3 regions of the Pseudokineococcus sp. 5B2Z-1 genome follow, and region 1 is predicted to be linked to each of the others. Evidence: riboswitches for the same ligand, from Rfam matches in the RefSeq annotation. Region 1 holds a riboswitch; each other region holds the start of a gene.
The links. A riboswitch is a leader RNA that binds a small molecule or an ion and turns the genes downstream of it on or off. The one in region 1 is predicted to bind S-adenosylmethionine.

Region 1 (3,260 bases):
CGACGAGGTCGTCCGCCGGGCCGGCGCGCGCTGAAGGGGTCCTGGTCCCGGTCCCGGTCCCGGGCCCCGGCGGGACGGCGCGGCGGGGGGTGGGGGATGCTCGTCGCGCCGGGCGGGCGCCCGGCGCCGCGCTCCCGCGCGGCCCCGACCGACACGGAGGTCGCCGTGCGCGCACCCGCCCTGGCCCTCGCCGCGCTGCTGGTCCTCGCGACCGCCGGCTGCGGCGACGACGCGTCGGAGCCGTCGGGTGCGCCCGCCGCCGAGCCGTCGTCCGCCGCGACCTCGTCCGCGGGAGGGGCGACGACCGAGGGCGGGGCGGCGGCGGACGCGTCCGTCCCCGTCCTCACCGCCTCCGTGGGCACCCCCGACGACCCGGAGGCGTACGTCATCTCCCTCGTCGACGCGAGCGGCCAGGAGGTCACCGAGCTGGCGGCGGGCGACTACGTCGTCGAGGTGGACGACCCGGCCACCTCGCACAACGTCCACCTCGAGGGTCCCGGTGTCGACGAGTCGACGACGGTCCCGGAGACCACGACGACGCAGTGGCGGGTCTCTCTCCAGCCCGGCGACTACGTCTACCGCTGCGACCCCCACCCGAGCATGGTCGGGGAGTTCACCGTCACCGACGTCTGAGCCGACGTGCCCCGCCCCCGCCCGGCGCCCGGTGCCGCGTGAGCGAGCCCGACGCGCGCCCGGCGCACCGGTCCCCGTCCCTGCTCCTGGGGGTCCTGCTCGGCGGGTCCGCCGGCACGGCGCTGCGCTGGGCCGCGGGGCGGGCGCTCCCGCACGAGGCCAGCGGCTGGCCGTGGGGGACGCTGCTCGTCAACGCCGTCGGCGCCCTCCTGCTGGGAGCCCTGCTCGAGGCGCTGGTGCGCGCCGGGCCCGACGTCGGGCGCCGGCGCGCCCTGCGCGTCGTCCTGGGCTCGGGCCTGCTCGGCGGGCTCACGACGACGAGCGCGCTCGCGCTCGAGACGGTGCGGCTGGGCGAGGCGGGCGCCCCCGCGCTCGCCGTCGCCTACGCGGCGACGACGCTCGTCGTGGGCGTCGCGGCCGCCGCCGCGGGCGTCGCGCTGGCCGCCCGCTGGCCCCGGGGGCGGCGCTCGTGAGCGGGTCGGTCGTCGTGCTCGTCGCCCTCGCCGGCGGGGTGGGCGCCGTCGCGCGCGTCGTCGTCGACGGGGAGGTGCGCACCCGGCTCGGCGGCCGGCTGCCGTGGGGCACCGCGGTCGTCAACGTGCTCGGCTCGCTGCTCATCGGCCTCGTCACCGGGCTGCTGGGCGGACCCGCCGCGCCGGCGTCCGACGCCGCCGCGGCGGCTGTGCTCGCCACCGGCTTCTGCGGCGGCTTCACCACCTTCGGCACCGCCGTCGTCGAGGTGCTGCGACTGCTCGAGCAGCGCCGCGTCGGTGCCGCCGCCGCGGCGGCCGCCGCCACCGTCGTCGTCAGCGCCCTCGCGGCCGCGCTCGGCCTGGCCCTCGGCCGCGCCCTCTGAGGGTGGGCCCCGAGGTGCTCAGAGGGCGGACGGGCGACGACTCGCTCCCGACGGGCCGGGGGTGAAGGAGGCGTCACCTTCGCGTGGGGAGGAGCCCCAGGGGTGAAGGGGGCGTCACCTTCGCGTCGTGGGGGGGGGGGCAGGGGTGAAGGGGGCGTCACCTTCGCAGGGGGCCCGGGGGGAGGTGGGGCTCACCCCGCGCAGCGCATAGGAGGCCGCCTCCGACGGGGCCGACCGGGTGACGGCGCGGTGCGGCGTCCCGGATGGCGGGACGCCCGTCCCGAGGGGTGGTGCGGCCAGCGGTGGGTGCCCTAGCGTCCTCGGCAGGTCAAGAGCGCCAGCGACAAGCCCCGGCTCGCTGGCCGGCAACCCTCCTCCGCGGTGGGGTGCCCCGGGTGAGGACCTGGCCGCACCGGTCCTGGTGCGGCAAGCGCGGACCTCCGGGTCCGGTGGACGCCGCAGGAGACCCCTATGAGCACGCACCCCGTCCTCGCTGACCGCGCCCTCGACCGGGCCCTCGACCGGGCCGTCGACCGAGCTGCGGCAGCGGCCCCGCCCGCCCGGCGCCTCGCCGTCGTGCCGCCCCCCGCCTCGACTCGCGAGGAGGCGGGCGCCCCGTCGGGGTCGTCAGGGCCGGCGGTGCCCCGCGCCCGCACCGCGCCCGCGCCGGGCGACGAGCCGCTGCTGCCCGTCGTCGGCGGCGAGGAGCAGGTGCCCCTCGTGACCGGTGGCACCGCGCGCTACGCCAACCTCGACGTCGCGGCCAGCGCGCCCGCGCTGTGCTGGGTCGCCGACCACGTCGAGCGCGTCCTGCCGCTGTACGCCAGCGTCCACCGCGGCGCCGGGTACGCCTCGCAGGTGAGCACGGCCGTCCTCGAGGGGGCGCGCGACGTCGTCGGCGGCTTCGTCGGGGCCCGCGCGGACGACGTCGTCGTCTGGACCCGGAGCACGACCGACGCCCTCGCCGTCCTCGCCGGCTGCGTGCCCGACGGCGGCTCGGTGCTCGTCCTCGACCTCGAGCACCACGCCAATCTCCTGCCGTGGCGCACGCAGGGCCACCGGGGCGTGACCTCGCGCGTCGTCGAGGCCGCCCCGACCCTCGAAGGGACGCTGGCCGTCCTCGCAGACGCCCTGGCCGCCGAGCCGACGTCGCTCGTCGCCGTCACGGGCGCGAGCAACGTCACGGGGGAGGAGCTGCCGCTGCGCCGGATCGCCGACCTCGCGCACGCCGCCGGGGCCCGCCTCGCCGTCGACGCCGCCCAGCTCGCCCCGCACCGGGCGGTCGACGTGGCCCGCGACGGCGTCGACTGGGTGGCCCTCTCCGGCCACAAGCTCTACGCGCCCTTCGGCGCGGGCGCGCTCGTCGGGCGCCGCGACTGGCTCGACGACGGCACGCCCTACCTGGCCGGCGGCGGCGCGGTCGCCGAGGTCGGCGTCGACGACGTCCGCTGGGCCGCCGCGCCCGCCCGGCACGAGGGCGGCACGCCCAACGTCCTCGGCGTCGCCGCGCTCGCCGCGGCCTGCGACGCGCTGCAGGCGCTCGCCGGCGGCGCGCTCGAGGCGCACGAGCGGGCCCTGCGGGAGCGCCTCGTGGACGGCCTGGCGGGCGTGCCGGGCGTGCGGGTGCACCGCGCGCTCGAGGGGGCGCCGTCGGCCATCGGCGTCGTCACCTTCACCGTCGACGGCGTCGCCCCCGGCCTCGTGGCGGCCGTCCTGTCCGCCGAGCACGGGATCGGCGTGCGGGACGGGCGCTTCTGCGCGCACCCGCTCC
Region 2 (3,260 bases), on a different contig from region 1:
AGGCGCCGGTTGGCGGCCGGGTCGTCGGCCGGGTCGTCCGCGAGCGGGCGCCACCAGTTCTCCACGGCGGCCCGGTCCTGCTCGAGGACGAAGACGCGGCCGCTGCGCAGCGTGGTGCCCCAGCGGTTGAAGGGGATGTCGACGGTCGCCGCGGCGACCTCGTACGTGCGCTGCTGCTCGCCCGGGCCGCAGGTGGCGACGTCGGGCGCCGTCCGCGCGGCCGACCACGCCGGGGCGACGAGCAGGCCGCTCGCGGCGACGACGGCGGCGGTGACGGCGACCGCCCGGCGGGCCGCGCGACGTCGAGGGCCGGCGAGGGGGGTGCCGGCGGGGTCTGCGGCTGCCGGGCGGCCGCCCCGCTGCCGGCCAGAGCGCGGGGAGGGGCCGGCGGCCAGGACGAGCGGGGTGAGCAGCAGGAGGAGGGCGGCCTGCACCGGCAGCCCGGCGAGGCCGGGGGTGACCTCCGCCGCGGAGGCGGCGGTCGCGAGCCGGAGGGCGACGGCGACGGCCGAGGAGCCGGCTGCGGCGGCGAGGCCGCGCGCGGTCGCGTCGAGGACGCGGGCGCCGGTGGGGCGCACGAGCGCCGCCGCGGCGAGCGCGGCGGCGACGACGAGCGGCACCGCGGGGGCGGCCGTGGCCGTGCCCTCGCCGAGCATGCGCGGCAGCGCCGCGCACGCCAGCGCGAGCACCACCAGGCGCCCCGCCCAGAGCAGCGCGTCGCGTCCGACCGGCGTCTCCCGCCGGACCAGCGTCTCCTGCCGAGCCACGTGCACCCCCTGCGTCGCGGGCGGCCGTCGTCGGCGGGTGGCCGGCGGCGGGCGCGGGCGCACCTGCGGCGCCGGGCGCAGCGTCGCGGGGGGCCGTCAAGGCGGCGTCAAAGCGCACGCCCAGGCGCACGCAGATGTCGGGCTCCGCGCACGGGCGGGGTGCCGCCACCCGATCGGCACGGGGGTCGTCCGAGGAGCGAGACGCACGTCCCGCGGCGCGGCGGGCGCGTCCTACCCTCGTCGCAGGTCATGAGCGCCAGCGCGAAGCCCCGGCTCGCTGGCCGGCAACCCTCCTCCTGCGGCGGGGTGCCCCGGGTGATGACCGGGCCGCCGCCCGTCCGGGCGCCGGCAAGCGCGGGCTCGAGCGAGCCCCCGGCCCTGGGAGCAGCATGTCCTCCTCGCAGACCCCTCCTGCCGACCGCCCCACGCCGTCGACGCCCGTCGACGGCGCCGACGCGGCGGAGCCGGTGACGCACGGCGTCGCCGAGCCCGCCCCGGGCGGCTGGTCCTTCGAGACCCGCCAGATTCACGCGGGCTCGGCGCCCGACCCGAGCACCGGTTCACGGGCGCTGCCGATCCACCAGACGACGTCGTTCGCCTTCCGCGACACCGAGCAGGCGGCGAACCTCTTCGCGCTGTCCGAGCTCGGCAACATCTACACGCGCATCACCAACCCGACGACGGACGCCGTCGAGCGCCGCATCGCCGACCTCGAGGGCGGCGTCGGCGCGCTGCTCGTGGCGTCGGGCCAGTCGGCGGAGACCCTCGCGATCCTCAACGTCGCGGAGGCGGGCGACCACGTCGTCGCGAGCCCCAGCCTCTACGGCGGCACGGTGAACCTCCTCAGGTACACGCTGCCCAAGCTCGGCGTGACGACGACCTTCGTCGAGGACCCCGACGACCTCGACTCCTGGCGCGCCGCGGTGCGGCCGAACACCAAGGTCTTCTACGGCGAGGCCATCCCCAACCCGCGCGGCGACGTCCTCGACGTCGAGGGCGTGGCCGGCGTCGCGCACGAGGTGGGCGTGCCGCTCGTCGTCGACGCGACGGTGGCGACGCCGTACCTGCTGCGGCCGCTGGAGTGGGGCGCGGACGTCGTCGTGCACTCGGCGACGAAGTACCTCGGCGGGCACGGGACGGCCATCGGCGGCGTGGTCGTCGACGGCGGCACCTTCGACTACGCCCAGCACCCCGACCGGTTCCCGGGCTTCAACTCACCCGACGAGAGCTACCACGGGCTCGTCTACGCGCGGGACCTCGGCGTCGGCGGCGCGCTCGGCGCCAACCTCGCCTACGTCCTCAAGGCGCGCGTGCAGCTGCTCCGCGACCTCGGCCCGGCCATCTCGCCGTTCAACGCCTTCCTCCTCGGGCAGGGCATCGAGACGCTCAGCCTGCGGGTGGAGCGCCACGTCGCCAACGCCCAGGCGGTCGCCGAGTGGCTCGAGGCGCGCGACGAGGTCGAGCGCGTCCAGTACGCGGGCCTGCCGTCCAGCCCGTGGCACGCACGGCAGCAGAAGTACGCGCCGCGCGGAGCCGGCGGCGTGCTGTCCTTCGAGATCGCCGGTGGGATCGAGGCGGGCAAGCGGTTCGTCGAGGGGCTCGTGCTGCACAGCCACGTGGCGAACATCGGCGACGTGCGCAGCCTCGTCATCCACCCGGCGTCGACGACGCACAGCCAGCTGTCCCCGGCCGACCAGGAGAGGGCGGGCGTGACGCCGGGCCTCGTGCGGCTGTCGGTGGGACTCGAGCACCTCGACGACATCCTCGCCGACCTCGACCAGGGCTTCACCGCGGCCAAGGGCGCCTGAGCCCCGCGCCTCGCCCCTCCAGGGGAGGGGCGACGTGTGGCCATGTCGTCCCTGGCGACCGCGCCGGTGGGGCGATGTGTGGCCATGTCGCCCTCCAGACCGCGCGGGTGGGGCGATGTGTGGCCATGTCGCCCTGCGGGCGTGGAGGTCGGGCGATGTGTGGCCATGTCGCCCCTGGTGGGGCGTCGCCAACGGCGACATGGCCACACATCGCCCACAGGGGGCAGGCCCGTCGTGGGAAGGCCGCAGCGACGTGCGGTGGAAATGCGGGTGACGGCGAGCGCGGGCGCCGCGCACCATCGCCCGCCATGAGCACCTCGCCCGAGCAGCCCGCCGCCCTGCGCGACGGTGACCTCACCGCCCCCGCGCTCGCCGCCCTCGGCCTGGGCCCGCAGGTGGCGGCGCTGCTGCGGGCGGCGGCGGACGGCGTCCCCGCACGAGCCGCGGGCGGCGCCGACCGGAGGGCCGCCCGCGTCGTCCGGGTCGACCGGGGCCGTGCGCACCTCGCGACGGCGGACGGGGCCGTCGCCGCCGCGACGCGGACCCTCGCGGGGCGCCGGGCCGGGGTCGAGGGCGCGCTCGTCACCGGCGACTGGGTGGTGTGGGCGCGCGACGCCGACGAGGGGCCCGCCGTCGTCGCGCGGCTCGCGCCGGCGACGGCGCTCGTACGGCGCGTGGCCCAGGA
Region 3 (3,260 bases), on a different contig from region 1:
AGGCCGATGACGACGACGTCGGCGCCCGCGTCGGTCGCGACGGCCAGCAGGTCGGCGGACGGCTCGGCGCCGGGCGTCAGGGGGCGCAGCTCGTACGCGGGCGCGCCGGCGTCCGCGCCGAGCGCCTCCTCCACCTCGGGGCGCAGCGCCTCGAGGGCCGCCGTGCTCGTCGCGCGCGGGTCCGGGTCGTCGGGGTCGGCGCGCCGGTTGTCGACGACGACGACGCGCGACCCGCGGCGGACCGCCTCGGCCAGGCCCGCGGCGAGGGCGGCGCGGCCCTCCCGGGTCGGCGCGAAACCCACGACGACGCTCATGCGGCCTCCCTCGGGCTCCTCCGGGCACCGCCCCCGCGGGCGCGGTGCCCGCCGGTCCGGGCCCGCGCGAGGGCGCCCGGAGGACGCTACCGGACGCGACCCGGCCCGCCGCCCGGTCGGCGGCGCCGTAGCGTGGCCGCGTGGGCGACGGGGACGGGTGGGTGCGGACGGCCTCGGGCGCCCGCCGCTGGGGCCTCCACGGCGCCGCGGGCCTGCTGCTGCTGGCCGACGGCGCCGGCGGCGCCCCGGCGGGGCGCACCCACGCCCTGCTGCAGCTGCGGGCCGGGTGGACGCACCTGGGGGGCACGTGGGGGCTGCCCGGCGGGGCCGTCGACAGCCACGAGGACGCCGTCGCCGGCGCCCTGCGCGAGGCCTGGGAGGAGACCGGCGTCCCGGCGGGCGCCGTCGACGTCCTCGACCGCCGCGTCACCGCCGACCTCGGGGGGTGGACCTACACCGTCGTGCTCGGGCGCCTGCGCGGCGCCGAGGACGTGCGCCCGCACGCGGCGACGGCCGAGTCCGACGAGGTGCGCTGGGTCGCCCTCGCGGACGTGGGCGCGCTGCCGCTGCACCCGGGACTCGCCACGACGTGGGACGGCCTGCGGTCCTGGGCCGCCGACGGGCGCCCGGGCGCCTAGCCCGCCGGCCGGGGCGCCAGGCCCGTCGGCCCTCCCGGGGCGGCCAGCAGCTCGCGCACGAGCGCGCCCACGGCCTCGACCTCGACGAGGAAGCCGTCGTGGCCGGCCGGGGACTCCAGGACGCGGACCGGTGGTGACCCGGGCAGCGCGGCGGCGAGGACCTCGCTGTCGCGCACCGGGTACAGGCGGTCGCTGCTCACCGCGGCGACCGTGGCCGTCGCCGTCACGCGCCCCAGGGCCGCGGCGACGCCGCCGCGGCCGCGCCCGACGTCGTGGCCGTTCATCGCCCGCACGAGGACGACGTAGGAGCCCGCGTCGAAGCGCCGGACCAGCTTGTCGGCGTGGTGGTCGAGGTAGGACTCGACGGCGTAGCGCCCGCCGCGGGACGGGTCCTCCCCCGGCTGCCCCGCCCGCCCGAACCTCTCGCCGAGCTCCTCCGCGCTGCGGTAGGTCGTGTGGGCGATGCGCCGCGCGACCCCGAGGCCGCGGTGCGGGCCCTCGCCGTCCGCGGCGCCGTGGTAGTCGCCGCCCGCCCAGCCGGCATCGCCCTCGACCGCGGCCAGCTGGGCCGCCGACCAGGCGATCTGGTCGGCGCTCGACGCGGCGCAGGAGGCGAGCACGAGGAGGCGACGGACCCGCTCGGGGCGGTCGACGGCCCACTCGAGCGCCCGCATGCCGCCCATCGAGCCGCCCAGGACGAGCGCCCAGGCGCTGACGCCCAGGGCGTCGGCCAGCGCCGCCTCGGCGGCCACCTGGTCGCGCACGGTCGTGGCCGGGAAGCGGCTGCCCCAGGGCCGGCCGTCGGGCGCGGTCGACGACGGCCCGGTGCTGCCCTGGCAGCCGCCCAGCACGTTGACGGCGACGACGCACCAGCGCCTCGTGTCCAGGGCCCGGCCCGGGCCGACCAGCGCGTCCCACCAGCCCGGGGAGGGGTGCCCCTCCCCCGCCGGGCCGCTGACGTGGCTGTCCCCCGTGAGGGCGTGGCAGACGAGGACGACGTTGCCGCGGTCGGCGTCGGGCTCGCCCCACGTCTCGTAGGCCAGGACGACGTCGGGCAGGACCTCGCCGGACTCCAGGCGCAGGTCGCCGACGGCGCAGAACCGGCGCCCGCCGACGGGGTCGCCCGGGCGCCAGGCCCCCGAGGCCGGCGGCGGCCCCACCTCTCCCGGAGCGGGCACCGCGGGCTCCCCCTCCGGCCCGCCCGTCGCCCGGGACAGGTCGGCGGGGGCCCGATCGCCCCGGACCAGGTCGGTGGGGACCAGCTCGGCGCGGGAGCCCGGGTCCGCGGTGGCGCCGGGGGCCGCGGGGCGGGACGAGCGGGCCGCCGGCACGGGCCGGGACGCCGCCCGGACCGGGGCGGGCTCGGTGCCGGCGTCCGCCGTCGTGCCGCTGCGGGTGGTGGTCGACGTGCTGCCCACGGTCGTCTCCTCGGGACCCGGGGCCGTGCTCGCCGGCCCGCGCTTGCCCGCCGGGCTCCGACGGGCCAGGTCATCACCCGGGGCACCCCACCGCGGAGGAGGGTTGCCGCCCAGCGAGCCGGGGCTTGGCGCTGGGACTCATGACCTGGCTCGACGGTACCCGCGGCGCGTCAGGCCGCTCAACCGTCCGCCGCGGCGTCCCACCGTGCGGACCGCCGGCGGCGCGGGCGGTCGGGCCGCAGCTCACCCGTCCGCCCCGCCGGCCACCTCCGCGTCGCGTCGCGCCCGCACCCAGGCGGGCGCCGCCCCGGCGTCCACGAGGTCGAGGACGAGCTCGGCCATCGGCGTCCCCGCCCTCGCCTCCAGCGCGCGCTCGGCGCACGAGACGGCGCGGGCGCCGTCACCGCTCCACCAGGCGGCCCACGCCAGGGCCGCCAGCGCGTCGGCACCCGCCGCGCCCGGCAGGTGGCGCACCACGGCCGCCAGGACGGCGCAGGTGGGCTCGAGCAGCGCCGGGTCCGGCTCGCGGGCGCCCCCCGGGTCGCCGACGACGGTCTCCAGCAGCGCCTCGGCGCGCTCGTCCGGGCCGGTGAGCACGAGCTGCTCGGGCAGGTCGCCCGCGCCGGGGACGAGGCTCACCAGGAGGGCGTCCCGCAGCCAGGGGTCGCGCAGGGCGGCGGCCAGGCGCCCGAGCAGCGCGGGGTCGTGGAGCTCGTCGGCGCCCCCGCCGCGGCCGCCCTCCTCGCGGGCGAGGTGGGCCAGCCGCTCGACCTCGGCGGCGGCGCGCAGGCCGGCGAGGGCCTCGGCGCGCACGCGGGCGGCGCGGGAGGGCTCCCCCGCGGCCCGTCGCGCCCGGCGCCGGGCCGAGGCCGCGCTGCGGGCGGCGTCGC

Region 2: it holds a riboswitch for S-adenosylmethionine, as region 1 does, so the genes downstream of both, WDV85_RS04990 (bifunctional o-acetylhomoserine/o-acetylserine sulfhydrylase) here and WDV85_RS03910 (aminotransferase class V-fold PLP-dependent enzyme) in region 1, are expected to answer to the same signal.
Region 3: it holds a riboswitch for S-adenosylmethionine, as region 1 does, so the genes downstream of both, metX (homoserine O-acetyltransferase MetX) here and WDV85_RS03910 (aminotransferase class V-fold PLP-dependent enzyme) in region 1, are expected to answer to the same signal.

The regions. Positions count from the first base shown of each region.
Region 1 covers NZ_JBBHZG010000001.1:935,564-938,823, reverse strand. The annotation lists gene WDV85_RS03930 (ATP-binding protein) at 1-34, shown strand, start outside; gene WDV85_RS03925 (cupredoxin domain-containing protein) at 166-633, shown strand; gene WDV85_RS03920 (FluC/FEX family fluoride channel) at 672-1,106, shown strand; gene WDV85_RS03915 (fluoride efflux transporter FluC) at 1,103-1,489, shown strand; SAM riboswitch class IV at 1,816-1,928, shown strand; gene WDV85_RS03910 (aminotransferase class V-fold PLP-dependent enzyme) at 1,961-3,260, shown strand, end outside.
Region 2 covers NZ_JBBHZG010000002.1:172,686-175,945, forward strand. The annotation lists gene WDV85_RS04985 (SdrD B-like domain-containing protein) at 1-767, opposite strand, end outside; SAM riboswitch class IV at 1,013-1,128, shown strand; gene WDV85_RS04990 (bifunctional o-acetylhomoserine/o-acetylserine sulfhydrylase) at 1,157-2,575, shown strand; gene rsgA (ribosome small subunit-dependent GTPase A) at 2,884-3,260, shown strand, end outside.
Region 3 covers NZ_JBBHZG010000011.1:21,785-25,044, reverse strand. The annotation lists gene WDV85_RS16885 (universal stress protein) at 1-314, opposite strand, end outside; gene WDV85_RS16880 (NUDIX domain-containing protein) at 455-952, shown strand; gene metX (homoserine O-acetyltransferase MetX) at 949-2,130, opposite strand; SAM riboswitch class IV at 2,405-2,516, opposite strand; gene WDV85_RS16870 (DUF4192 family protein) at 2,614-3,260, opposite strand, start outside.